3 regions of the Gordonia phthalatica genome follow, and region 2 is predicted to be linked to each of the others. Evidence: predicted binding sites of a transcription regulator. Region 2 holds the regulator's gene; each other region holds the start of a gene.
What was found. The regulator LexA, encoded in region 2, represses DNA repair genes until DNA is damaged. The targets are predictions, from matches to a motif close to CGAACANNTGTTCG.
Positions count from the first base shown of each region.

Region 1: a site for LexA is predicted at 2,515-2,528, ahead of ACH46_RS00570 (DUF222 domain-containing protein). Genes of this name have one in related genera too.
Region 3: a site for LexA is predicted at 2,735-2,748, ahead of ACH46_RS03795 (alpha-ketoglutarate-dependent dioxygenase AlkB). Genes of this name have one in related genera too.

Region 1 is NZ_CP011853.1:120,298-126,314, forward strand. Features, by position in the region: gene ACH46_RS00555 (SRPBCC family protein) at 1-23, opposite strand, end outside; gene ACH46_RS00560 (oxygenase MpaB family protein) at 28-1,251, opposite strand; gene ACH46_RS00565 (crotonase/enoyl-CoA hydratase family protein) at 1,309-2,187, opposite strand; gene ACH46_RS00570 (DUF222 domain-containing protein) at 2,550-4,130, shown strand; gene ACH46_RS00575 (peroxidase-related enzyme) at 4,298-4,864, opposite strand; gene ACH46_RS00580 (CaiB/BaiF CoA transferase family protein) at 5,000-6,017, opposite strand, start outside.
Region 2 is NZ_CP011853.1:1,947,024-1,953,040, reverse strand. Features, by position in the region: gene hrpA (ATP-dependent RNA helicase HrpA) at 1-2,100, shown strand, start outside; gene nrdR (transcriptional regulator NrdR) at 2,105-2,554, opposite strand; gene ACH46_RS21595 (LysM peptidoglycan-binding domain-containing protein) at 2,600-3,100, opposite strand; gene lexA (transcriptional repressor LexA) at 3,285-3,944, shown strand; gene ACH46_RS09120 (phosphoenolpyruvate--protein phosphotransferase) at 3,952-5,664, opposite strand; gene ACH46_RS09115 (DeoR/GlpR family DNA-binding transcription regulator) at 5,800-6,017, shown strand, end outside.
Region 3 is NZ_CP011853.1:813,756-819,772, forward strand. Features, by position in the region: gene ACH46_RS03785 (adenylate/guanylate cyclase domain-containing protein) at 1-1,004, shown strand, start outside; gene ACH46_RS03790 (oxidoreductase) at 1,007-1,882, shown strand; gene ACH46_RS03795 (alpha-ketoglutarate-dependent dioxygenase AlkB) at 2,081-2,713, opposite strand; gene ACH46_RS03800 (hypothetical protein) at 2,825-3,265, shown strand; gene ACH46_RS03805 (pyridoxal phosphate-dependent aminotransferase) at 3,299-4,456, shown strand; gene ACH46_RS03810 (DNA repair helicase XPB) at 4,488-6,017, opposite strand, start outside.

The DNA of each region.
Region 1 (6,017 bases), 1.8 Mb from region 2:
GCGGTCAGCGTCAAGGTCGGCATCTGTTCATGCCACCGTGTCCATGCGACCCTCGTCGACGTGCCGGTACCGGTCCCCGAAGTCGGCGAAGTCGTCGTCGTCGATGCCGAGACCCCGCGTCACCAGACGGAACTCGCGCTGCGCGACCGATCGCTCAGCACCGAGGAGGCCGAGGGTGCGGACCACCTCGCGGGACCGGACCAGCGGTCGTGCCAGACCGACGACGTGGTGCAGCGGCGTGGTCCGCAGGCCCATGGCGCGAACCACCTCGGGATCCACCCAGCGCGCGCTGATCGCCGAGAAGAACGGCCGCAGCAGGGGTTTGGTGAGGTGGTGCAGCACGCCGTCGAGCGGTCCGGGCAGTCCGACTGCGGTGCGGTAGCCGTCGTCGAGCAGGGCCTTCACCAGCACGCGGGAGGCGTCGACAGGGCGGAGTCGGAACTCGCGGGAGATCGTCCGGATCTCGGTGGCATCGGCGAAGTCGACCGGCAGTCGTGCGGGTTCCACGCCCATGGTCCAGCCGATGTACCGCCAGAGGTGCGTGATGGCTTCGAGCTCGGCGCTCGAGTACCGGATTCCGAGGTCCTTGGCGATCGTCAACGGCAGGATCAGGAAGCCCGCCGTGATCGTCAACTGGGAGTAGGTCTGGTTGATCGGCGCGCCCCATTCGTCGCTGTCCCAGCCGCGGGCGAGCAGGTGGTGGCGGACCATCGCGTGCACCAGGCGGATCCGCACCGTCTCGACCCATCCCGGTGCGCCGGGCGCCATCATCCCGGGTGCGGTCGCGAGGGTGACCCAGCGCCCGGTCGCGACGACCCGGTCCCATGTCCCCTCGCTCAGGCGGCCGGTCTCGATCAGCGGCCGGACGAAGCCCTGGGCCTGGTAGCCGTAGATGAGCGACTGATACAGGGTGCCCACCTGGAGTGACCCGAATCGCCACCAGGCGCGTGCGCCTGCTCGGGCGACGGCGGCGTCGAACCATTCCGGCGTGTCGGTGACGTGGTCGAGGAAGGCGCGGAGTGCCTCGGAGTCGGTCGTTGCGTCGGTGGGGGATTCGAGGGCGGTGAGCACGGTCCGCCAGGTGAGGTCGGAGTCGCTCATCACGTCGGCGATGACGGCGTCGGCGAGCGGATCGCCCACCATCAGGCCGTCGGCCATCTGGTCGACGCGCTCGGGGAACCGCTCGCGGACCGCATCCCAGTTCTGCGCGCCGGTGATGGCTTCGGCCTGAGCCGATGTGGTTCCGCTCATATAAAAGACAGTATGTCATTTAATTCGAGCGGGCAATGACCTCGTGTGCCGAACGGCCTACTCGCCGAGCCACTCCCGGTAGAAGTCCGGCATCTGCGAGGCCTTCCCCTGGAAGTCGGCCGGCCGCTTCTCGAGGAAGGCGCGGACGCCATCGGCGCCGTCGCCCTTGCTGGTGTAGAACATCGCGAGCGAGTCGACCCGATGCGCCTCGACGGGGTGGTCCTGCGCGGAGTTGCGGTAGAGCATCTGCCGGGCGAAGGCGACGGCCACGGGGGAGCGGCCCTTCGTCCAGGCGTTGGCGAGGTCGATCGCTGCGGGCAGCAGATCGTCGGGCTCGTGGATGCTCTGCGCCAGCCCGGCGTCGAGTGCGGCCTGGCCGTCGAGGATGTCGGCGCGATAGACCAGGTCGAGGGCCTTCGGCAGTCCGACGACGCGCGGCAGGAACCACGACGACGCCGCCTCCGGGACGATGCCGAGTCGACCGAAGACGAAGCCGACGCGCGCCTTCGTCGACACCAGTCGGGCGTCCATCGGGAGGGTCATCGTGGCGCCGATCCCGACGGCGGCACCGTTGATTGCGGCGATCACCGGCTTGCGGCACGCGTGGATCGCCAGACTTACGCGCCCGCCGGTGTCGCGGACGCGCGCGAGTTCGGGGTCGTCGAGGTCCGCCATGTCGGCCAGGGTCGGGTTCTTGGACTCATCGAGCCCGAAGACGTTGCCGTCGATGCCGACGAGGTCCATGCCCGCGCAGAAGGCGCGGCCGTTGCCGGTGACGATCACGGCGCGCACCGAGTCGTCGTCGTTCACGTTCCGGAAGGTGGCCTCGAGCTCCTCGGCCATCTCGACGGTGAAGGCGTTCAGATTGTCCGGCCGGTCGAGCCGGACGATCAGGATTCCGTCTTGGTTCTCGTGCGTCAGCGTCGTGTAGTCCACGGGGTCGATTATGAAACGTGCCATCTCGGCGTGTCGGGATTCTCGGTGTGTCGGGCGGATCGAGTAGCTCCGGCGGAGCGCCTGGCGGTGGTGCTGCTCGCGGGCGGTATGACTCAGAAACCTGTCATCACGGCGTGTCCGACTTTCTCGGCGTGTCGCAACCCCCTGCTGATCGAGTAGCTCCGGCGCGCAGCGCCGCAGCGTCATCGAGATCGCCCTCCAGCAAAACCTGCCACAACGGCGTGTCGGATCTTCTCGGCGTGTCGCCGCCAGCCCAGGTCAGCCCCTGTTTCCGGATCCGAAAATGTCAGACCCCCTCACTACAATCGAATGTGAGTTCGATGACAGATTCGGAGGGTGTCATGGCAACGAAAACAGCAAGTCCAACCGGTTCGACCCGTTCGTCGGTGGTGGTGACCGACGACGCGATCCAAGTGCGGATCCCGCGTCCGGACACGGCAGGACCGCAGTCGGCGGGGGCGGCCACACTCGCCTTTGCCGCCCGAGCGGACTCCTTCCAAGGGCTGGTCCTGTGGCATCGGTACGAGGCGATCTATGCGCTGTTGGTGGCGCGGATGGCGCAGGCCGACGCGAACGGGGCGAACACCGAGTACACGCGGGTCTACGATCCGCTGTGCCAGGTCGCTGCGTCGTACGCGGTCGCCGCCGGGGTGCGGCAGAGGTCGGCGGAGCACTTCGTCGAAGCCGCCCAGGCATGCTTCGAGAAGGTTCCGGCGGTGGGGCGTCTGCTGCGCGACGGACTGATCACCCCGGCGTGGTTCACCCGGGTCGTCGAACAGACCTCCCTGGTCATCGACCCCGAGTTGATGGCGTTCCTCGATGCGGAGATCGCCCACCGCCTCTCCACCCTCGGCGGCCTCACCGCCAAGCGCGTCGAGGACGCCGTCAAGGCGATCGTCGCCGAACACGACCCGGACGCGGTCATGCTGACCCGCGAAGAAGTCACAGCGCAGAAGAACGTGATCGTGAACCCGCTCAACGAGGGGATGTCGGAGGTCATCGTCACCACCACCGCCGAGGACGCCATCCTCATCAAAGACGCCCTCGACGCGGTGATCGCCGGAGTGTGCCCGTTCGACGGCCGCACCCGTGGGCAGTTGCGTTCGGATGCGGCGGCCGCCCGCCTGACCGGTGCCCCGTTCGTCTGCGCGTGCGGCCGTGAGGACTGCGCTGCCGAACTGTCCGACGAGCAGATCGCCCAGCGCTGCGCCCGCGTGGTGCTGCACGTCGTCGCCCGCAAGGAGACGCTCGACGGCACGTCCTCGACCCCGGCACTGCTCGACGGGTACGGCCCCATCTCCGCCGACCACGCCCGCGAGTTGGCCGGGCGCCCCGACGCAGTCCGCCGGGAGTTGAACCTCGACGAACTCATGGATCATCAGGCCCAGCCGGGCAACGTGTATCGGCCGACGGCCGCGTTGGACACCGCGGCGCGCGCCGTCCACGGGACGTGCTCGTGGATCGGCTGCGATCGCCCGGCGTGGAAGTGCGACCTGGATCATGTGACCGAGTTCAATCACGCCGACCCGGCCGCGGGCGGTGCCACCTGCGCGTGCAATCTCAACCCGAAGTGCAAGTTCCACCACGGTCTCAAAACCCACGCGGCCGGATGGCTCGACGACCAGATCGTCGGCGCGGACGGGGTGATCTGGACTGAGATCACCACCCCTGAAGGGCTGACGGTGCGGAAGCAGGCCGCCAACGGGTGGCTCCTGCCGGAGTTGGGTTTGATTCCCTGTTCGCACGGTGCGGCGACACGACCGGGTGCCGGACACGCCGGTGATGGCACAGAACCGGAGCGGGCGCGTACTCGGTTGGAGGCCAAGCATCAGTACCGGATGCGGCAGCGGGCCGCGAACCGCCGGGCTCGCGAGGCCGCGGTGGCGGCGATGGAGGCTGCCGACGGCGAGCCACCGTTCTGATCAGTTGGCGGTTTTGATTCTGCGGTGGGTCGCACCGCCAGCTCCAGCCCGCAGCGATCTCGATGACGCTGCGGCGCTGCCCGCCGGAGCTACTCGATCAGCAAAGGGGGTAAGACGGCGACACACCGACGAATCCGACACGCCGCTGATGCTCCCTTTTCGGTGGCTCAACCTCGATGCTGCGATGAGTACTCCGGGTTCGGCCGCATGTCGATACCGCTCGCGACGCGGTTGGTCATGTTGAAGAAGGCGGCGGTCGAGGCGACGTCGAAGATGTCGCGGTCGGAGAGCCCGGCGTCACGCAGTGACTGGCGGTCGGACTCCTCCATCTTCGACGGCTGCTCGGTCAGCTTCTCCGCGAAGAGGAGCATCGCGCGCTGACGGTCGGGGAGGTCGGCTGCACGGAAGTTCATGACGAGGAGTTCGCCCAGTTCCGGATCACCGGACAGTTCGCGGACGGATGCGCCGTGCGCGGTGAGGCAGTAGTAGCACTTGTTGATCGACGACACGACGACGGCGATCATCTCTCGCTCCAGCGGCGACAGACCCGACTCGCCGAGCATCAGATCGTTGTACATCGCGGTGAACGCGTTGAGTTTGGTTTCGTCGAACGTGTAGGCCTGCAAGACGTTCGGGACCATGCCGAGCTTCTCGCGGCAGATGTCGAAGTATTTGCGGGTACGGTCGCTCAACTCGCCTTCGGGAAGGTCGAGGGCGGTGATCCGGTCGCTCACGGGGAAGGTCCTCTCGTCGGGGAGTGCTGTCGTGATCGTAAGACGACCGCCGCGACGAGGTACCGACAATTGCGTCCCCGTGGCACCGATCCGAGGGCTATTCGCCCTCGGCGAGGGCTGAGGGGGACGCAGATGTCAGTGACACAGCACCACGCCGGCCGACCGCAGCCGCGAGACGGTCTCGTCGTCCACACCGAGCTCGGTGAGCAGTGCGGCGGTGTGCTGCCCGAGAGCGGGGACATCGCCCATCGTGGCCGCCGAGTCGCTGAAGGTCGCGGGTGGCAGCAACGCTTTGACCTGCGCATGCTCCGTGCCGACGGTGCGCCACCGGTCGCGGGCGGCGAGCTGGGGATGGGCGGCGACGTCGCGCAATTCCTTGATCTGGGCGGCGGGGATGCCCGCGGCGGCGAGCTTCGCGTCCAAGTCGGCGGTGGTGAAGCGGCGGGTCTGCTCGGCGACCACGGCGTCGCACGCGGACCGATTCTCGACGCGATGGATGTTGGTGTCGAAACGAGGATCGGTGCGCAGTTCCGGGATGTCGAGGACATCGGTGAGTGCGTTCCACCCGCCATCGCTCTGCACGCCGATGAGGATCTGTCCGTCGGCGGTGGGGTAGGCGTCGTACGGTGCGATCGACACGTGACTCACGCCCATCCGCTGCGGTTGCTCACCGGTGTACATCTGCGTGTAGAGCGAATGCCCCATCCACTCGACGGTCGCTTCGAGCATCGACACCTCGATGCTCGCGCCCTCGCCGGTCCGGAAGCGCCGCAGCAGGGCAGCGAGAACCGCTTGCGCGCAATACATTCCGGAAGCGATGTCGGCGGTTGGGATGCCGGTCTTCACAGCCGCGTCGGGAGTGCCGGTGATGGAGATGAGACCGCTCTCGGCCTGAATGAGCATGTCGTAGGCCTTGCGCTGCTCGAACGGGCCGCCACTGCCGTACCCCGACAGGTCGACGGTGACGAGCTCGGGATGGTTGGCGCGCAACTCGTCGGAGCCGAAGCCGAGGCGGGCGGCGGCACCGGGCGCCAGGTTCTGCAGGAAGACATCGGACCGTCGAATCAGCGACAACACCAGGTCGCGACCCTCGACCGATTTGAGGTCGACGGCCAACGACTCCTTGCCCCGGTTGAGCCAGACGAAGTGCGCG
Region 2 (6,017 bases):
CGGGAGTGGCTGGACCTCCATCGACAGCTCTCCCGCACCGTGCGCGACCTCCGCTGGCAGACACCCACGACCGCGGTGGACCCCGCCGCCATCCACCGCAGCGTGCTGTCCGGCCTGCTCACCAATGTCGGCGTCAAGCAGGGTGACACCCGCGAGTTCCTCGGCACCCGCGGCACCAAGTTCTCGATCTTCCCCGGCTCGTTCCTCGCGAACAAGCCGCCGAACTTCGTGGTCGCCGCCGAGTTGATGGAGACCTCCCGCCTGTTCGCGCACACCGTCGCCTCGGTGGATCCGCTGTGGGTGGAGGAGATCGCCGGCGACCTCGTCACCCGCACATACTCCGAACCGCACTGGTCGACGCGCCGCGGCGCCGTGATGGCACACGAGAAGGTGAGCCTGTACGGCGTGCCGCTCGTCGCGCAGCGCCGCGTGAACTACGGACCGATCGATCCCAAGACCTCGCGGGAGATCTTCATCCAGGAGGCACTCGTCGCGGGCCGATGGCGCAATCGTCACGCCTTCACCAAGCACAACGCCGAGCTGATCGCCGAGGCCGAGGAGACGGAACAGCGTGCACGCCGCCGCAACCTGCGGATCTCCGACGACGATCTGTTCGAGTTCTACGCCGCGCGGATCCCCGCGAACGTCGTCTCCACCCGCCACTTCGACTCCTGGTGGAAGAAGGCCGGTCGCACCGACCCGACCCTGCTGAATCTGCGACCCGAGGAGTTCCTCGACGACGACGCCCCCTCCGCCGCCGACTTCCCCGCCGCCTGGCAGCAGGGCGAGACCCGACTGGAACTGCGCTACCACTTCGAGCCGGGCGCTCCCGACGACGGCGTGACCGTCGTGATCCCGCGACCGCTCCTGCAGCACGTCCGCGACAGCGGCTTCGACTGGCTGGTGCCTGGCATGCGCGCCGAGCTCGCGACGGCCCTGGTGAAATCGCTGCCCAAGGGACTCCGCAAGTCCATGTCACCGGCCGCGCGGTACGCCGACCTCGCTCTCAGCCGCCTCACCGCCCGCGCCGAACCGCTGCTCACCGGTCTCGCGCGCGAACTGTCGACGATCTCGGGCGTCACCCTCTCGCCGCGCGACTTCCGACCCGACAATCTGCCTGCGCACCTGCGCATGCATTTCGCAGTCGTGGACGCGAAGGGTGCGATCATCGCCCGCGGCGACCGCCTCGCCGCCATCCGCGACGACCTCGACGGCGGCAGCGGAAACACCCCGGCGACCCCGATCCACCGCACCTGGTCCGCCGACGGTCTCGGCACCCTCGCCGAGTCGGAGACCGCGACCGTCGCCGGGCAGCAGATCACCCGCTACCCGACGCTCCTCGCCGTACCGGGCCAGGGCGTCCGCACCGCGGTGGCCGCCTCCACCGCCGAGCGCGACGCGGGAATCCGTGCCGCCGCAGCGGAACTGCTCCGCCGGTCAGTGCAGCCGCCGAGCCGTCGACTCGCCAACTCTCTTCCGCCGGCCTCGAAGCTCGCCCTCAGTCAGAACCCGTACCGCGACATCGACGCCCTGCTGGCCGACTGCACGGCGCGCGCCATCACCGACACGCTCGCCGCCGAGAAGCACCTGGCCGATCTGCGAACGCCCACCGATTTCGCCGAACTGTCCGCCCGGGTCTCCCCCGTGATCCGGTCGCGCGCCCCCGAGTACTTCGTCGCCGCCGTCGCCGCGCTCGCCGAGTACTCACCCGTGCGCAGGGCGATCGACGCCCGCAGCGGCACCCTCGCCGCAGACGACGTGGCCGACCAGACATCGAATCTGGTGTTCGACGGGTTCATCGGTGCCACCGCGCTGGTGCACCTGCGGTCGCTGCCCCGCTACCTCACCGCCGCCCGACTGCGTCTGGAAGGACTGGCCACCGCGGGTGCTCGGGACAACGAAGCCCTCGCTTCCATCGACCGCGTGGTCGCGGCGTGGAACCGTCGCGAAGCCCAGTTGCCCGCGTCGCGACACGCGGATCTGGCCGAACTGGTCCAGTGGCGCCTCGAAGAACTGCGCGTCAGCCTGTTCGCTCAGCAGCTCGGCACCAGCGGTTCGGTGTCCGAACAGCGCATCATCAAGGCGATCGACAAGTTCTGAGCGGTCAGCGCCGGTCGCGACGCAGTTCGTCGATCTCGCGCTGGAAGTCGTCGGCCGACTCGAACGATCGGTACACCGACGCGAACCGGAGGTAGGCCACCTCGTCGAGGTCGCGCAGCGGACCGAGGATGGCCATCGCCACCTCGTTGCTGGAGATCTCGGCGGACCCGGACGAGCGCACGGCGTCCTCGACCTGGGAGGCGAGTTTCGCCAGCGAGTCCTCGTCGACGTGCCGCCCCTGGCTCGCACGCCGCACGCCCTTCATGACCTTCTCCCGGCTGAAGGGCTCGGTGAGGCCGTTGCGTTTCACGACGGTCAGGACGGCGGACTCGACGGTACTGAAGCGACGCCCGCACGCACTGCACGACCGGCGGCGACGAATCGCCTGACCGTCGTCGGTGACTCGGGAATCGACCACTCTGGTGTCGTCGTTCTTGCAGAACGGGCAGCGCATGGGTCGAGAATACCCGGCAGCCCGACACGGCCGTGGAGCCAGGGACTATCGGTAGTCCGGCACGATCAACGGCTGGCCGACCACCAGGCCGGAGGTCTCGAGTCCGTTCAGCTCGCGCACCTGAGCTATCACCCCGTCGACGGGCAGGTCGGGGGCGATCCGCTCGGCCAGCGATGTGAGCGACTCCCCGGACCGCACGTAGACCACGGACGTGGCGGCCGGCGTGACCGGAGCGGCACCGTCCTGCGCCCCGCCGTCGATCATGAGCACCAGCCAGGCCATCGCGGCGAGCACGCCGGCGACGAGGAGGACGCTGACCCACCGATGTTCGAACGGACGAACAACCGTTCGGCTCCGTTCCTCCGTTCGAACGACCCTGCCCCCCGAATGGGCGATCGATGACCGACGAACGCCGATGTCGCGGCGTTCGGGACGACCGGTGGGACGGCAGACCCGGGAGGTCTCGACGACCGGAAGGTCGCAGGTCATGGTCATCTCGCGGACGAAACGGCGCGGCGCGGGCGCCGTGACGGTGGGGGTACTCATCGCTCGTCTCCATTCGATCGAGTGTTCGAAGAACTCTTGTTCGATAGTTAACACGATGGGTCTGACAATCGCCGACACGCATCGAACAATTGTTTGAGTTTTGTGACCTACTCAACTAGCCTTCAGGTCATCGATCGAACACAGCTGACGAAAGGCCACACCGGTGACTGACACGCCCGATCCGATGCTCTCGACCGCCACGCTCGAGGCGTCGCTCACCCAGCGTCAGCGCGACGTTCTGGAGGTCATCCGCAAGTCCGTCCGCGAACGCGGCTACCCGCCGAGCATCCGCGAGATCGGCGAGGCGGTGGGCCTCACGTCCACATCGTCGGTGGCGCATCAACTCCGCACCCTGGAGCGCCGAGGCCTTCTCAAGCGCGATCCCCACCGCCCCCGCGCGGTCAACGTGCGCGACGACTCGCGCACGCCCCCGTCGGGCGGCGCGGCCGTCGACGGTGACGCCCTGCCCACCCCGACCTTCGTCCCCGTCCTCGGTCGGATCGCCGCCGGCGGGCCGATCCTCGCCGAGCAGGCCGTGGAGGAGGTCTTCCCGCTGCCGCGCGAACTGGTCGGCGAGGGATCACTGTTCATGCTGCGCGTCGTCGGCGAGTCGATGGTCGATGCCGCGATCTGCGATGGCGACTGGGTGGTGGTGCGTCAGCAGAACGTCGCCGACAACGGCGACATCGTCGCCGCCATGATCGACGGTGAAGCCACCGTCAAGACGTTCAAGCGGACCGACGGCCACGTGTGGCTGATGCCGCACAACGAGCACTTCGACCCCATCCCCGGTGACGACGCCGCCATTCTCGGCAAGGTCGTCACCGTGATGCGGCGAATCTAACCGAGCATCACTCCCCGAGCGCCGCGCGAGCGGCGTCTCGAGCGGCCGCGGGACTCGCGGCGGCAACCGCCGCCGCACCCGCGGCCCTGCACTGTTCCAGGGTCACCCCGCTCAGCTTGAGACCGACGGCGGCCGACGCCGCGGGTGCCGACGACAGCGACGTGACGCCCAGCCCCACCAGCACGCAGGCCAGCAGCGGGTCGGCGGCCGCTTCACCGCACACGCCGACCTGCTTCCCCTGACGCTGTCCGGCGTCACCGACGCGCGCGATCAGCGCGAGGACCGCGGGCTGCCACGGATCGGTCAGCGTGGCGAGGTCGGGCGACATCCGGTCGGCGGCCATCGTGTACTGCGTGAGGTCGTTGGTGCCGATCGAGACGAAGTCGACCTCCGCGAGGATCGCGTCGGCCATGATGGCCGCCGACGGCACCTCCACCATGACTCCCGGGATCAGGCCGCGATCGCGGATCTGCCCGGCGAACTCGCGCGCCTCGTCGACGGTCGCGATCATCGGCGCCATGACCCACGGCGTGGCGCGGCCATCGCCCTGCGCCGCGGCGGCGAGCGCGTCGAGCTGCTTGTCGCGGATCTCGGGATGGGTCTGCACGATCCGGTTGCCACGGACACCCATGGCGGGGTTCGGCTCGTCGGCGTGGGCGACGAACTTCAGGGGCTTGTCCGAGCCGGCGTCCAGGGTGCGGATCACCACCTTCTGGCCGGGGAACGCGTCGATCACCTCGCGGTAGAGCGCCACCTGCTCCTCGACGGTCGGCTCGTTCGACCGGTCGAGGAAGGCGAGTTCGGTGCGGAACAGTCCGACGCCCTGCACCGGGGCCTCGGCACCGGCCCGCGCCGAGACGCCGTCGGCGACGTTCGCGAGAATCAGCACCTCGTGCCCGTCGGCGGTGCGGCCCGGCCCCCGCCACGCCGCGATCTGTTCGGCCTTCTCCCGCGCATGCTCGACGGCGGCGGCGATGGCGTCCGCGTCGGGCTCGGTTCCGACTGTTCCTCGGTCGCCGTCGACGTATCCCAGTGCCCCCGTGGGGATCTCATCGAGGTCGGCGGCGGCGACCACGCACGGAATGGCGAGCTGGCGAGCGATGATCGCGGTGTGGCTGCTCGGCCCGCCGAGCCGCATGCCGAGCCCGATCACCCGCGTCGGATCCAATCCCGCGGTGTCCGCGGGCGCGAGGTCGTCGGCGAGCAGGATCGAGGGGACCTCCGGGTTCGGGATGCCGGGCTCCGGAAGACCGAGGAGTTCCGCGACGACGCGGTCGCGGACGTCCTTCAAGTCGGTCACCCGCTCGGCCATCAGGCCGCCCAGCTTGGTGAACATCTCGGCGAACTGATCGGTCGCGGCGATGGCGGCCAGCGGCGCGGGAACCCCCGCCTTGATGGACTTGCCCGCCGTGCTCGCCCATCCGCGGTCGCGCGCCAGACCCGCGGTGGCCGTGAGGACTTCGGCGGCGACACCGGTGCTGTGCGACGCCCGGTCGGCGAGCCGGTCACCGACGACGGCGGCAGCGGCGGTGAAGCGTTCCATCTCCGCCTCGCGGAGGTCCTCGGCGATCGTCGTGGCGTCGATGCCGTCGAAGCTCGGGCGCTCGCCCGGTCGGATCACGGGTCCGTAGGCGAGGCCCCCGACGACGGGAGTGCCGGAGACGATGGTCTGCGCTGCGAACGGGTTGTCGGCCTGCAAGTCGGAAGTCACCTGGGTCATGTGAGACAGATTACAAGAACCTCTTGACGTGGCAACACGGACCCATGTAAACAAAGATGTAGATCCAAACAAATCAACAGAAATCAACATTCGCTGTGATCCACACCTCCGGATCCGGGCCTCGAAGGAGTCGCGATGTACGCCGAAGAACGGCAGTCCGCGATCGCGAACGAAGTGCGTTCGCGCGGTCGCGTCTCGGTCGCCGACCTCGCCGCCCGGTTCGCGGTGACCGGCGAGACCGTGCGCCGCGACCTGGCGATTCTGCAGCGCAACGGGTACCTGGTCCGCGTGCACGGAGGCGCCGTCCGTCCCGACGTCGCCGCGGTGATCGACGAGCCCGACCTGATCGTCCG
Region 3 (6,017 bases), 1.1 Mb from region 2:
TCATCGTCGGCCGCGCCATGAACATCGTGCCGGGCGTGCTCGACGACCACTTCGACTGGCCGATCGCCTTCCTCGCGTTCATCGCGCTGGCCTCCGGCGGCCGCGTGGTGGGGCTGGTGGGCCGTGCGTTCCGTGATCCGCTCACCGAGATGACCGAGGTCGTCAAAGCTGCCGGCGAGGGCGACCTGACCCGCCGCGTCGCGGTGTACGACTCGTCGGAGATCGGTGTCCTGCAGGACGGTTTCAACAGCATGCTCGAGGGTCTGGAGGAACGCGACCGCATGCGCGAGATCTTCTCCCGTCACGTCGGCGTCGGCGTCGCCGACCTGGCCCTGGAGCACGGCGGGGAACTCGTCGGAGCCAACTCCGACGTGGCCGTCATCTTCGTCGACATCACCGGTTCGACGTCGTTCGCGGCGCACCGCGACCCGCGGGAGACGGCGGTGGTCCTGAACGCCTTCTTCTCGATCGTCGCCGAGGTGGTGGAGCAGCACGGCGGCTTCATCAACAAGTTCGAGGGCGACGCCGCACTGATGATCTTCGGTGCGCCCGCACCCCTGGACAACGCAGCCCAGTCCGCGTTGGCCGCGGCCCGAGCCCTGGGCGAGGCGCTCGGCGAGAAGCTGCCCCTGGAGTGGGGGATGGGCGTCTCGTACGGGCAGGTCTTCGCAGGCAACATCGGTGCACGGACCCGCTACGAGTACACCGTCATCGGTGATCCGGTCAACGAGAGCGCCCGCCTGTCCGACCGGGCCAAGGAGGGGCACTCGCCGATCCTCGCCAGCGGGCAGACGGTCGACGCGGCTGATGCCGATGAGACGGCGCGGTGGCGTCGCGTCGACCGGATCACCCTCCGCGGACGGCCGGAGGCCACCGAGGTCTTCGCGCCGCGCGAACTCCTGGTCCCGGCCCAGCCGCCGTCGCTGGGTAGTGTGCTCTCCGAACTGGTGAAGTTCGGCAAGCCACGAGAGCGGACCGCGCGGTCCGCACCGAAGGAGCACTGACGATGAGTGGATGGTCGCCCGACCGCATTCCCGACCAGCACGGTCGCCGGTTCGTGATCACCGGTGCCAACAGCGGCCTCGGCGCCGAGACGGCCGCCGTCCTCGCCGCGCGCGGTGCCCGGGTGACCCTCGCGTGCCGGAACCTCGAGAAGGCGGCCGTCGTCGCCGATCGGATCGGTTCGGCCGCCACCGTCGCCCACCTGGATCTGGCGGACCTCTCTTCGGTCCGCGAGTTCGCCGGCACCGTCGACGCCGTGGACGTCCTCATCAACAACGCCGGCGTGATGGCGCTGCCGTTGCGGCGGACCGCCGACGGCTTCGAGATGCAGATGGGCACCAACCATCTCGGGCACTTCGCGCTCACCGGGCTGCTGCTGCCGAAGCTGACCGAGCGGGTGGTGACGCTCTCGTCGCTGGCGCACCTGGGTGGCAGCGTCCGCGTCGACGACCTGAACTGGGAACGGCGACGCTACAACCGGTGGGCCGCCTACGGGGACTCGAAGCTCGCCAACCTGGTCTTCGCGCAAGAGTTGGCGCGTCGGATCACGGCCGCCGGTTCGAGCCTGCGGTCGGTCGTCGCCCACCCCGGCTACGCCGCGACCGAACTGATGGGTCACTCGGAGACGCCGGTCGACTATCTGATGAAGGCCGGTGCGCTGCTTCGCGTCGGGCAGCCCGCCGACCAGGGGGCGCTGCCGTCGCTGTACGCCGCGACCGCGGACGTTCCCAACGGCAGTTACTGGGGACCGAGCCTGGTGCTGCGCGGCGGGCCGTCTCCGGCGCGCTACCGCTCGATCGTCGACGACCAGTCGGTCCGCGACAAGCTGTGGGCGGTGTCGGAGAAGCTGACCGGCGTCACCGTCGACGTGCCCGCCTGACAAGTTGACTGATTTCCGGTGATCAGAAGGTTGACGTCGGCAGTTCGCCGGACGACGCGGCCTTCCCCGCACCACTTGTCGGCGAGTCGCACCACTTGTGTTTCTCGCACTCGGTCGCGACTGAGTGCGGGAAACACAAGTGGTGCCACTGGTCGACAGATGGTGCCGCAACCTCTCTCCTGCAGGACTCAGGGATAGTCACCGAACTCCGTGCGGCCGGAACTGGATGCTGATCCGCGGGCCCGCGCCCGGCGACTTCGGCACGGCGTGATCCCACGTTCGCTGGCAGCTCCCGCCCATGACCAGCAGGTCGCCCGAGCCGAGCACGAACTTGCGCGACGGACCGCCGCCGCGCGGACGCAGCAGCAGGGTGCGCGGCGAGCCGAGCGACACGATCCCGATCAGGGTGTCGCAGTCCCGGCCGCGACCGATCCGGTCGCCGTGCCAGGCGACGCTGTCGGCGCCGTCGCGGTACAGTGCCAGCCCCGACGTGGCGAAACCTTCGGGCAGGTCGGCTCGATAATGACTGCTCAGCGCGTCGCGCGCGACGCCGATCAGCGGGTGCGGCAGCGGGGCGTTCTGGTCGTAGAACGAGAGCAGACGGGGGACGTCGAGCATCCGCTCGTACATCTGTCGGCGCTCGGCACGCCACGGGACGTCGGCGCGGAGAGCGTCGAACAGTGGGAGTGAGCCGGTGATCCAGCCGGGGCGGACGTCGACCCACGCGCCATCGGTCAGCTCGTGCCGGACGACACCCGAGCGCAGCGGCGCGAGAGCGGGCGCGTCGGTGGACACGGCGTCGAACAGCGATGCCTGCACCCCGGTGGTCATGCTCCGAGAATACCGGATGATCGAACGTGTGTTCTAGAGTTTGGACGCCGGCTAACTATGTCGCTCGTTCAGACGACATCCCGGGTGACGGACAACACCTGGGAGGAGACCGTGAAACTCACTCGAATCGCAGCGACCGTCGCGGGCGTCGGAGCGCTCGCCGCCGTCGGAGTGCCCGGCGCCGCGGAGGCACGGCCGGTCTCGTCGCAGTACGTCGCGCAGCACTGCATCGGACTGAGTCCGAACGTCGTCGACATCCCGTACAACGGCGGCGTCCGGGTAGACCAGGACGGTCCCGGAAAGTTCGCCGCGTTCTGGGGTAGTGCCAGCCTCTTCGGCTACACCACGGACGGCACCCTGAACTGGCACAACCTCCGCACCGGCCAGAAGGGGCGGGTGCCGGTGACGATCGCGCACAATCTGAGCGGCAACTCGTACGTCGCTGAGGTCGACTCCGGTGCCGGTCCGGTGCGGATCACGACGACCGGCCTCAACCGCGGCCTCCTCACGTTCGGTGCACCGCGCTGTAGCGGCGTCGCGAACATCCGCTGACGACCGCCGGGCGGCGTGTGCGAATCTGGATGCATGCCACTCGTCGATCGCATGCGCCCGTTCACGTCCACCATCTTCGCGGAGATGTCGGCGCTGGCCGTGAAGCACGACGCGATCAATCTCGGTCAGGGTTTCCCGGACACCGACGGTCCCGCGTCGATGCTCGCTGCGGCCGTCGATGCGATCAACAGCGGCGACAACCAGTACCCGCCGGGCATCGGAATCCCCGAGCTGCGGCACGCGGTCGCCGAGCACGAGCGCGAGCAGTACGGCATCGACCTGGACCCGGACACCCAGGTCCTGGTGACCGTCGGCGCCACCGAGGCCATCTCGGGAGCTCTGCTCGGGCTGGTGGAGCCGGGCCGCGAAGTGGTGATGATCGAGCCGTACTACGACGCGTACGCCGCCTGCATCGCGCTCGCGGGAGGTGTTCGCAAGACGGTGCCGCTGGTGCCCGACGGCGACGGCTTCGTCTTGGACCGTGACGCCCTCGCGGCAGCATTCGGCCCGAACACCGCGGCGGTGCTGATCAATTCGCCGCACAATCCCACCGGGACGGTCCTGGGCGACGACGACCTCGCCGAGGTCGCTCGCCTCGCCGCCGAGCACGACGTCGTCGTGATCACCGACGAGGTGTACGAGCACCTGCTCTTCGACGGCCGCACCCAGCACTCGATCGCCACCCTGCCCGGCATGGCCGAGCGCACGCTCCGGATCTCCAGCGCCGCCAAGACCTTCAGCTGCACCGGCTGGAAGGTCGGGTGGGTCACCGGCCCCGCCGAGCTCGTCGCCGCGGCCCGTGCCGCCAAGCAGTTCCTCTCGTACGTGGGCAGCGGCCCGTTCCAGCCGGCTGTCGCGCACGCCCTGCGGAACGAGATGGAGTGGGTGCGGGGCAACGCCCAGCAACTCGAACGCAAGCGCACGGTGCTGTCCGACGCCCTGCGCTCGGCGGGCTTCGGCGTCCACCGCAGCGAGGCCGGCTACTTCGTCTGCGCGGATCCGCGTCCGCTCGGCTACATCGACGGTGCCGCCTTCTGCCGCGAGCTCCCGGAGAAGGTCGGCGTTGCCGCGGTCCCCGTCAGGGCCTTCGTCGACGACACCGCGACCTGGGGCCATCTGGTCCGCTTCGCGTTCTGCAAACGCGACGAGGTGATCGCCGAGGCCGCGGAGCGGTTGCGTCGGCTGGGCTGAGCGAATCCCTCGACCCGACCAGCGTGGGGCGCTACGGCAGCTCGGGGCCCACGATGTCGTCGGCGTCGACGATCCGGTAGGCGTAGCCCTGCTCGGCGAGGAAGCGCTGACGGTGGGCGGCGTAGTCAGCGTCCAGGCTGTCGCGGGAGACCACGGAGTAGAAGTGCGCCTGGCCGCCGTCGGCCTTCGGGCGCAGCAGACGGCCGAGGCGCTGGGCCTCCTCCTGCCGGGATCCGAAGGTGCCGGACACCTGCACGGCGACGGACGCCTCGGGCAGGTCGATGGAGAAGTTGGCGACCTTCGACACCACGAGGGTCTGCAGTTCTCCGCGACGGAAGGCGTCGAAGAGCTTCTCGCGCTCCGCATTCCGCGTCGATCCCTGGATGACGGGCGCGTCGAGCTCGCGGCCCAGCTCCTCGAGCTGGTCGATGTAGGCGCCGATGATGAGCGTCTGCGACCCCTGATGCCGCTCCAGGATGGAGCGCACCACGCGGACCTTGGAATGGGCCGTCGAGCAGAGCTTGTACTTCAGCTCCGGCTCGGCGACGGCGTACTGCAGGCGTTCCTCGTCGGTCATCGTCACGCGGACCTCGATGCACTCCGCGGGAGCGATCCAGCCCTGCGCCTCGATGTCCTTCCATGGGGCGTCGTACCGCTTAGGGCCGATCAGGCTGAAGACGTCGCCCTCGCGGCCGTCCTCGCGGACCAGGGTGGCGGTGAGGCCGAGGCGTCGGCGCGACTGCAGGTCGGCGGTCATCCGGAAGACCGGGGCGGGCAGCAGATGCACCTCGTCGTAGATGATGAGGCCCCAGTCGCGGGAGTCGAAGAGGTCGAGGTTCTTGTAGACGCCCTTCGACTTGCGGGTCATCACCTGATAGGTGGCGATGGTGACCGGGCGGATCTCCTTGCGCTCACCGGAGTACTCGCCGATCTCCTCCTCGGTGAGGGTGGTGCGCGCGATCAGCTCGCGCTTCCACTGACGCCCGGCGACCGTGTTGGTGACCAGGATCAGCGTGGTGGCGGCGGCCTTGGCCATCGCGGCCGCACCGACCATCGTCTTCCCCGCACCGCACGGCAGCACGACGACGCCGGACCCGCCCGCCCAGAACGAGTCGGCCGCGAGCTCCTGGTAGTCGCGCAGCTCCCAGTCGTCCTGCTCCAGCGCGATCGGATGCGCCTCGCCGTCGACGTACCCGGCGAGATCCTCGGCGGGCCAGCCCACCTTCAGCAGGATCTGCTTCAGGCGACCGCGCTCGGACGGATGCACGACCACCGTGTCGTCGTCGATCCGCGCACCCAGCATCGGCGCGACCTTCTTGTGCCGGAGGATCTCCTCGAGCACGGCGCGGTCCAGACTCACCAGGGTGAGGCCGTGCGCGGGGCTCTTGACCAGTTGCAGCCGGCCGAAGCGGCCCATGGTGTCGACGATGTCCACCAGCAGCGGCTGCGGCACCGGGAACCGGGAGTGGGTGACCAGGGCGTCCACCACCTGCTCGGCGTCGTGCCCGGCGGCGCGCGCGTTCCACAGGGCCAGCGGCGTGACTCGATAGGTGTGGACGTG